One region of the Rhodococcus sp. 06-1460-1B genome, then DNA from elsewhere that is predicted to be linked to it. Evidence: predicted binding sites of a transcription regulator. Region 1 holds the regulator's gene; each other region holds the start of a gene.

Evidence for each region. The regulator LexA, encoded in region 1, represses DNA repair genes until DNA is damaged. The targets are predictions, from matches to a motif close to CGAACANNTGTTCG.
Region 2: a site for LexA is predicted at 1,348-1,361, ahead of CH268_RS26340 (error-prone DNA polymerase). Genes of this name have one in related genera too.
Region 3: a site for LexA is predicted at 1,012-1,025, ahead of cofD (2-phospho-L-lactate transferase). Genes of this name have one in related genera too.
Region 4: a site for LexA is predicted at 833-846, ahead of CH268_RS21295 (HNH endonuclease signature motif containing protein). Genes of this name have one in related genera too.

The regions. Positions count from the first base shown of each region.
Region 1 is NZ_NOYS01000018.1:16,660-18,863, reverse strand. It holds gene CH268_RS06110 (acyl-CoA dehydrogenase family protein) at 1-698, shown strand, start outside; gene lexA (transcriptional repressor LexA) at 778-1,461, opposite strand; gene CH268_RS06100 (hypothetical protein) at 1,861-2,204, shown strand, end outside.
Region 2 is NZ_NOYS01000043.1:252,717-254,920, reverse strand. It holds gene CH268_RS26340 (error-prone DNA polymerase) at 1-1,312, opposite strand, end outside; gene CH268_RS26335 (MMPL family transporter) at 1,440-2,204, shown strand, end outside.
Region 3 is NZ_NOYS01000018.1:423,491-425,694, forward strand. It holds gene CH268_RS08050 (metallopeptidase family protein) at 1-225, shown strand, start outside; gene CH268_RS08055 (WhiB family transcriptional regulator) at 269-502, opposite strand; gene cofD (2-phospho-L-lactate transferase) at 1,281-2,204, shown strand, end outside.
Region 4 is NZ_NOYS01000035.1:86,075-88,278, forward strand. It holds gene CH268_RS21295 (HNH endonuclease signature motif containing protein) at 1-818, opposite strand, end outside; gene CH268_RS21300 (cryptochrome/photolyase family protein) at 1,393-2,204, opposite strand, start outside.

The DNA of each region.
Region 1 (2,204 bases):
GGGTACTGAACGGCTCGAAGACGTTCATCACCAACGGCATCAATGCCGATCTGATCATCGTCGTAGCGTGCACCGACCCCGAGAAAGGTGCCCAGGGCTTCAGCCTGTTGGTCGTAGAGCGCGACATGCCCGGATTCGAGCGTGGTCGCAACCTCGACAAGATCGGCATGAAGGCCCAGGACACTGCGGAACTCAGCTTCACCGACGTTCGGGTTCCTGCCGCCAACCTGCTCGGCGAAGAAGGTATGGGCTTCATCTACCTGATGCAGAACTTGCCTCAGGAGCGGCTCTCGATTGCCGTCGTCGCCGCTGCGGCCATGGAATCGGCACTGGAGATGACCATTCAGTACTGCCGTGACCGCAAGGCATTCGGTAAGTCGATCGGAAAGTTCCAGAACACGCGATTCGTGTTGGCGGAACTCGCTACCGAAACCACCGCCACCCGCATCATGGTCGACAAATTCATCGAACTGCTCAACGACGGCAAGTTGACCGTGCAGGAAGCTGCCATGGCCAAGTGGTGGACCACCGAGAACCAGGTCAAGCTCATCGACCGGTGCCTTCAGCTGCACGGTGGGTACGGCTACATGAAGGAGTACCCGATTGCCAAGGCGTACATGGATTCTCGGGTACAGACCATCTACGGCGGCACCACGGAGATCATGAAGGAGATCATCGGTCGCGGACTGAATCTCTGATTCTTTCCATCGTTCAGGACCGAAGAGAAGGGCCGCAGCATCTGTGCTGCGGCCCTTCTTCGTTGTGTCCGAACAGAGTTCAGAGCTTGCGCATCACGGTGACGACCTTGCCGAGAATGGCGGCATTGTTGCCCGGGATCGGCTCGAACAGTGGGTTGTGCGGCATGAGCCATACCTCACCCTTGGAACGCTTGAACGTCTTGACCGTGGCCTCACCCTCGATCATCGCCGCGACGATGTCGCCGTTGTCGGCCACGGACTGTTGACGCACCACCACCCAGTCGCCGTCACAGATCGCCGCGTCGATCATGGACTCGCCGACGACCTTGAGCAAGAACAACGATCCCTGACCGACCAACTCGCGGGGGAGTGGGAACACGTCCTCGACGGCTTCCTCCGCCAGAATCGGTCCACCCGCGGCGATCCGTCCGAGAACCGGCACGAACGTCGGCGTCGGCAACCGATCCTGCTCGTCGGACGCTGCCGAACCGTCCACCGCCGCCGCGGCCTGGTCGGCCTGCACCTCGTCCAGTCCGCGGACGTCCACAGCGCGAGGGCGGTTGGCGTCGCGCCGCAGGAACCCCTTGCGTTCGAGGGTGCGAAGCTGATGTGCGACGGACGACGTCGACGTCAGGCCCACGGCATCGCCGATCTCTCGAATGCTGGGTGGGTATCCGCGCTCGGTGACCGAGGCCCGGATGACCTCCAACACCTTCCGTTGGCGCTCGGTGAGCCCTGCACTGATGTCGGTGCCCACCTCCATGGCCTTCGGGGTCGGCTCGGCAGCCGGCTTTCCGGCTGCAGCCTTGCCGACCGTCGAGGATCCGGCTCGCGTGGAACCAGCTTTCGTGGAACCCGTCGTACTGGAACCGGTGATGGACCTCGTCGAGGTCTCGTCCTTCATGCTGTCGGCCTCCTGCTGATGCGGCTGGATTCGGTCTACGCGGTATCGATCCACGCGGACTGGAGTTGATGATGTCGACTCGTATGGCGTGTGGTTTCTGACACGAATCTAGCGTGTATCAGCTGTTGAATCAAACATCTGTTCGACTCGTGTCGCGTTTTCTACAGACTTTGTCGGAGGCGCGTGATAGAACTTCGAACAAGCGTCCATCGAACGCCTGATCGAACAATCGATCCAACGAGCGAAGACGAGGTTCCGATGACCATCACCACCGATCGTCCCACCACTGCCGGTATGCGTTCGCGATCCGGTGTCGTCGAGCGTCGTCGGCGCTCGCGGCCCGTGTTGCAGAACCACGCGCGTCGGACGCAGAACGGCCCGTGCTTGCCTGTCGTGGACGAGTCCTGGACCGACGTCACCGATCGTGAGATGGCGGATCGAGACTTCGACGACACCTCGGCCCATTTCGCGAGCCAGACCGTGCGCCCACGCTCTCTCGTTCTGTGGATGTTGGCTGTGGTCGTCGTGGCCGGCGGTCTGATCGGCATCGCGAATCTGAGCGCGACCACACCCGACGCGTCCACTCAGCCCGCCGGCGCGGT
Region 2 (2,204 bases), on a different contig from region 1:
CGAAGAGCAACTTGTTGGCGACCGGATCGACATTCGTGATTCCGATGGCGTAGCAGACTGCCGAGTTCGCCGCCGAACCTCGCCCCTGGCACAGAATGTCGTGGGTCTTGCAGAAATGAACGATGTCGTGCACCACCAGGAAGTAACCCGGAAATTCGAGCCGCTCGATGATGTCGAGCTCGTACTCCAACTGCGAATATGCAGCCGGGTTCGCCGACTGCGGGCCGTACCGCCGGGCAGCACCCTCGAACGTGAGCCGCCGCAGGTAACTGATCTCGGTGTAACCGTCGGGCACCTCGAACGGTGGGAGACGAGGCGCGATCAGTTTCAGATCGAACGTGCATTCCCGACCCAGCTCGACGGCACCGCGCACTGCACCGGGATAGTGCTCGAACAGCTCCGCCATCTCCGCCCCCGACCGCAGATGTGCACCACCCGTCGGTGCCAGCCACCCTGCCGCCTCGTCCAGACTGCTCCGGGCACGTACCGCAGCCATCGCCATGGCCAACCTTCGACTACGTGGACTGGCGTAGTGCGCCGCCGTGGTGGCGATCATCGGCAGACCGTACCGGCGAGCCAGCGCCGCGAGAGCGTCGTTGCGCTCATCGTCGTCGGCAGTGCCGTGCCTGGTGAGCTCGACGGTGATGCGCTCGGCCCCGAACCGATCGACCAGATCACGCAGCGCGAGATCGGCCGCCTCCGGCCCACCCCGCGAGAGTGCTTGGCGAACATGCCCTTTGCGACAACCGGTCAGGATCTGCCAGTGCCCTCCCGCCGATTCGGTGAGTTCGTCCACGTCGTACCGCGGCTCCCCCTTGACTCCGCCGGCCAGATGCGCGGCCGCGATCCGACGCGACAGCCGCCGATACCCTTCCTGTCCACGAGCGAGCACCAGAAGATGCGTACCGTCGGGATCGGTCGCTCCGGCCCTGGACCGGTGGGTGTCGAGCGACAGCTCGGCACCGAACACCGTTCCGATGCCGAGGGCTCGTGCTGCCTCGGCGAAACGTACGACGCCGTAGAAGCCGTCGTGGTCGGTGATCGCAATGGATTCGAGTCCCAGACGCACCGCTTCCTCGACCATTTCCTCCGGCTGCGATGCTCCGTCGAGAAAGCTGAACGCAGAATGCGCATGCAGTTCTGCGTACGGTGTGGACGGCCCGACCGAATCGGGCCGGCGACCCTGGTAGGCGTCGCGTTTGCGCGACCACGCCGGGCTGTCGCCCCCATCGCCTTCGACGACCGGCTTGGGGCGCCCGGAGAGGACTCGCTCCATTTCCGACCAGGTGGGCGGCCCGTCGTTCCATCCCATCGAGACCACCTCCTTCACACCGTCACACACATCGTCGAACACTTGTTCTAATAAGAACACGAGGGTCCGACACGATCAACTACAGTCGAATCGCTACTCACCCCTTCCACAGAGCCGGAGCACAGTTGTGACGCGTTGGGCATCGTTCGTCGTATCGCACAAGCGATGGGTGCTCGCCGTCGTCGTCGCGGTCGTAGCCGTCGGCGGCGTGCTGGGACTGGGCGTCTTCTCGAAACTGAGCGAGGGCGGATACGCCGACGCAGGCAGCGAATCGTCACAGGTCGCGCGGCTGGTCCAGGGCATCGGCCAACCGACCCCCGACATCGTCGCGATCTACACCGCACCCGACGGACGCACGATCGACGACATCGGACCACAGGTGCAGTCGACACTCGACGAATTCCGCAGCCGCTACACCCTCGGAAACGTGAACTCCTACTGGACCGCGGACCCGGTGACCAAAGAATTCCTGGTCTCGAAGGACCGAACCAAGGCACTGGTGACGATATCCCTGGGTGCGAAATCGGGAGTTACGTTCAACACGTTCGGTGAGCTACCTCCACAACTCGTCGTCCCCGGCATCGAGTCGCAATTCGCCGGCGCATCGGTCGTGGGAGTCTCGCTCAGCCAAACCCTCGAGCGAGACCTCGTGCGCTCGGAGATCATCGCCGTCCCCATCACACTTCTACTTCTCGTCTTCATCTTCGGTGGCGTGATCGCCGCAGCGGTACCGGTATTCGTCGGGATTCTCAGTGTGCTCAGCTCGCTGGCAATCCTGCGGGTGCTCACCGAATTCACCGAGGTGAGCTCGTTCTCGATCAACGTCGCGTCATTGCTCGGCCTCGGCTTGGCCATTGACTACGGACTGTTCATCGTCAGTCGATTCCGCGAG
Region 3 (2,204 bases), 410 kb from region 1:
GTCGCAGAAGGACCGGTACCCCTGTCGCGACTGGTCCCCGCAGGGATCGACAAGCGCGGAGAGACGACACGCGCCCGTGTGGTGCTGTTCCGGCGTCCGCTCGAGCGGCGCGCCAAGCACCCGGAAGATTTGGAGGACCTACTGTTCGAGGTCCTGGTCGAGCAGGTAGCGACGTATTTGGGGATCGATCCCGACGAGGTGGACCCCGCCAGCGCCGAGCCGTGATGCAGCGTCGGCTCGTGGGTGGATCCCCCTGAGAGCGCTCGGCTCAGCCGATCCCGCGCTTGAGCCGACGACGCTCACGCTCGGACAGTCCGCCCCAGATTCCGAATCGCTCGTCGTTGGCGAGAGCGTACTCGAGGCATTCGTCCTTGACCTCGCAGCCGAGGCAGATTCGCTTCGCTTCGCGGGTGGAGCCGCCCTTTTCGGGAAAGAAGGCTTCGGGATCGGTCTGAGCGCACAGGGCGCGCTCCTGCCACTGATCCTCGATCTCCTCGAACATCTCGTCGAAACCCGCCACGAGACTGAGGAACGGCTTCGCGGGTGGAACCGATTCGGCCACGAACGGCATCGAATCGGCGTCGTTGTCCGAGTCGTCGTTATCGATGTCGTCGACATCCGGGCTGTCGACATCGGGGCTGTCGATGTCCTGATCGATTTGCACGGCGTCACTCGAGAGTTCACCGTCGACTGCATCGTTCGACGGGGTCACGTACGCAGAACCGGCGTCGACGGAGACGCTCGAATCCACGCCGGAATCGGACTCGGTTTGCGGCGCGTCGTCGACAGCGCTGAGGTGTGCAGTGGGTCCGCCCCGCTGATCACGTGTCACGTGCTGGTCATACATCGCTTCCGCCTCCTCACCTGTGGTAGCGCAGATACTTTCGGTCCTCGTAATCTCGAATACCTTGCCCCGCGCCGGTATTCGATCGAGCTGGTACGTCCGAGCCGGCTCTCCACCCGTCCAACTCTCGACCTCTACTCCACGTCCACTCAGGGACGAACAGGAAGGGAACGAGTGTTCGAAACCAGGTTCGCTGCAGTCGAACACGTGCCGCGAACGCTGAATGACATACCTGTGATTAGACACGTACAGGTGTGTCGCGGTCAAGCCGATCGCACAAATCCAATACCATCCCATGCCCGAAATCGGCTGTCTCCCCGAATCGGAGCGCGTCCCGTGCGTGTCGCGGCGGTTCTCGGGCTCGGATCCCGGCCCCGCGGACGGTCCGGGTGGGCGCTCACCCGGGCGGGCGGCAACCGCACTAGGCTCGCATGTTGTGAAAGTTACTGTTCTGGTCGGTGGCGTCGGTGGCGCACGGTTCCTCCAGGGGCTCAAATCCCTGTTCGGCGACTCCCTTCTCGGCGACGAACCCGAGAACGAGATCACGGCGGTGGTCAACGTCGGCGACGACGTCTGGATGCACGGCCTTCGCATCTGCCCGGATCTCGACACGTGCATGTACACCCTCGGAAACGGAATCGACACCGAGCGAGGCTGGGGCCGGGTCGCGGAGACATGGAACGCCCGCGACGAGTTGGCCGCCTACGGAGCAGATCCCGACTGGTTCGGCCTCGGCGACAGGGACATCGCCACGCACTTGATCCGCAGTCGCATGCTGCGCACCGGATTTCCGCTGTCGGCCGTCACCGAGGCACTGTGCAACCGATGGCAGCCCGGGGTCCGATTGCTGCCGGTCACCGACGACCGCTCGGAAACACACGTCGTGGTCACCGACCCCGACGACCCCAGCGGCGAGCAGCAACGTGCAATCCACTTCCAGGAGTGGTGGGTTCGCTACCGCGCGCAGATTCCCACGCACAGTTTCGCTCATATCGGTGCCGAACAGGCCACTGCCGCACCGGGAGTCGCCGAAGCGATCGCCGAGGCCGACGCGGTGATCCTGGCCCCGTCCAACCCGGTGGTCAGTGTCGGCGCAATTCTTGCCGTACCCGGCATCCGCGGCGCACTGCGCACCACCGCCGCCAAGGTCGTCGGCCTGTCCCCGGTGGTGGACGGTAAACCGTTGCGCGGCATGGCAGACGAGTGCCTCTCGGTCATCGGCGTCGAGACGACGGCCGAGGCCGTCGGCCGCCTCTACGGAAGCCGAAGCGGCACCGGCATTCTCGACGCCTGGCTGGTGCACAGCACCGACTCGGCGGTGGTCGACGGAGTCGACGTGCAGTCGATTCCGTTGCTGATG
Region 4 (2,204 bases), on a different contig from region 1:
GATTCTGCTGCTGTGCGGGTGGTTTCGTCGTCGGTGATGTCGTCGGTGTTCTGACCGCTCAGGCTGTGGAGGTCCTGCAACCGGATGTGCAGGTTGATGTGCGGTCTTTCGCCGCCTTCGGTGGGGCGATCCTTGGTAGCAAGGTAGTGGTCGAGGATCTGCCCGAATGCCTCGGCGCGTCGCCTCGCGGGACTGCGTTCGTCGGGGGTGCCGTCGGCTGCGGGCCGGGGTTCGGTCAGCGGTGAGAGTGCGGTGAATAGCTTTTCTGCGGTGACGGCATCGAAGTCGGCTTTGAGGCAGAGGCGTTGGTTAAGCATCTTCGATGCGAACAGTTCGTTGCGGTCGGTGTCCTCAGGGGGCGGCTTGTCGCTGCCGTAGGTGTCCTCGAGTTTGGTGATCGCTTCACGGATCTTGTCGGTGCGTGCCCCGGGCCCGGTGGCGGCGGTGATCATCGCGGTGCGGGCGATATCGCGACCCTCTTGCGGGAGGTTCTTCGGTGGTGTTTCGGCGAAGGTGAGGATCAGGGCGGCGTGGTCGACGGACATGCTGCCGGTGTTCACAGCGTCGGCGATGTCGGGGAAGTTCTTCAGTCCGCGGGCGAGGGCGACGATCTTGTTCGCTTTGCTGGGGGTGAGGAGGGTGGTCGAAGTCAGCCAACCGGCGGGCCCGGGGAAGCCGAGTTTCTCCCGCGAGACGCGGGTGTCGATCTCGGCGACCAATGCGATCCGCCGGGCTTCCAGCAATTGGATGTCGTGGGAGACCGCGGCAGCGTCGGCGAGCAGTTCTGCTTCGCTCAGTTGCCAGATCTCCGTGGTCATAGGAAGAAGTGTATCGAACGTGCGTTCGATACGCAATGATGGTGCAATCGAAAACTATTGCTGTGCATAAGGATTCGATAATCCGAACCTGTCGGTGGCGCATGGTAAAGGCTCGATCTCTCCGGCGACCGCACAAGACCGCGATACTTCGACGAGAAGTACACCCGAGCATCGGTGCATGTGGACCGGACCCATCGACCCCGAACGTTGCCCGAGTGCCGAGCCGGGGTGAGACGTCAAATTCTGCGGCGGTGTGATCTCGCGATGACGATTCGGTGCGGAGCGCAATGCCCCCAAGAGTCCGCTCGGTATCGCCGACGGCGACGCCCGAACCTGCGCTCGAGCGATCTGCCAATTCTGCTGCTCTACTCAGTTGTTCTGGGATCCTCTGTGCGCGGCGGACTGAATGCACTGTCGGCTGCGACAGGTGGAACACGCTCGGTCCTCGTGGCAGCGTCTCAGCCGGCGTGGTGGGCGTCGCGCAGTCGGTGCCCACGACGCCGCGCAAGGCAGGGCTGATCTCACTGCCGCCGAGCCTCCTCCCGAGTCGATGCTCGCGATAGTCGAGGGCGCGTCAGTACACCTCGCGTTGGCGTTCCTGTTCCAGCACCTGCTCGAGGTCGTTCAATCGGTTCATCGACGACACCTGTCGCGCGGTGCGGTGGTTCAGTGCCAGCATCTCGCGGTGTCGGTGGACGAAGGCCCAGTAGCCCGCGGTGAAGGGGCAGGCGTCGTCACCCAGCCTCTTTTTCGGATTGAATTCGCATGTGCCGCAGTAGTCGGTCATGCGGTTCAGGTACGCCCCACCCGAAGCGTAGGGCTTGGTGGCGATCAGTCCACCGTCCGCGTGCTGGCTCATGCCGATGACGTTCACCGGCATCACCCAGGCAAATCCGTCGACGAAAGCCGTGGCGAACCACTCGGTCAGCGCTCGTGGGTCCCAGGCATGTTGCAGCGCAAAGTTTCCCAGGATCATCAGCCGCGGAATGTGGTGCACCCAGCCGCGGTCGCGTACGCCGTCGACGGTACTGGAGAGGCACTTCGCGACCACCGCATCGCCGTCCAACTCGAGAAGCCAATCCGGTAGTGGCTCATGGGCTTCGAGTTTGTTCCGTTCGAGGTACTCCGGCCCCATATGCCAGTAGAGGTGCCACACGTATTCGCGCCAGCCGAGGATCTGCCGAACGAAACCCTCCACGCTCGCCAGCGGGGTGCCGTCGCGATGGGCGTCCTCGGCGGCGTGCGCCACGTCCAACGGTTGCAGCAGACCGAGGTTGAGCGGGACCGACAACAGCGAGTGCGACATCGTCCAGTCGTCGGCCATCACCGCGTCCTCGTATTTGCCGAAGTCGTCCAAGCGGTAATTGACGAAGTGCGACAACGCTT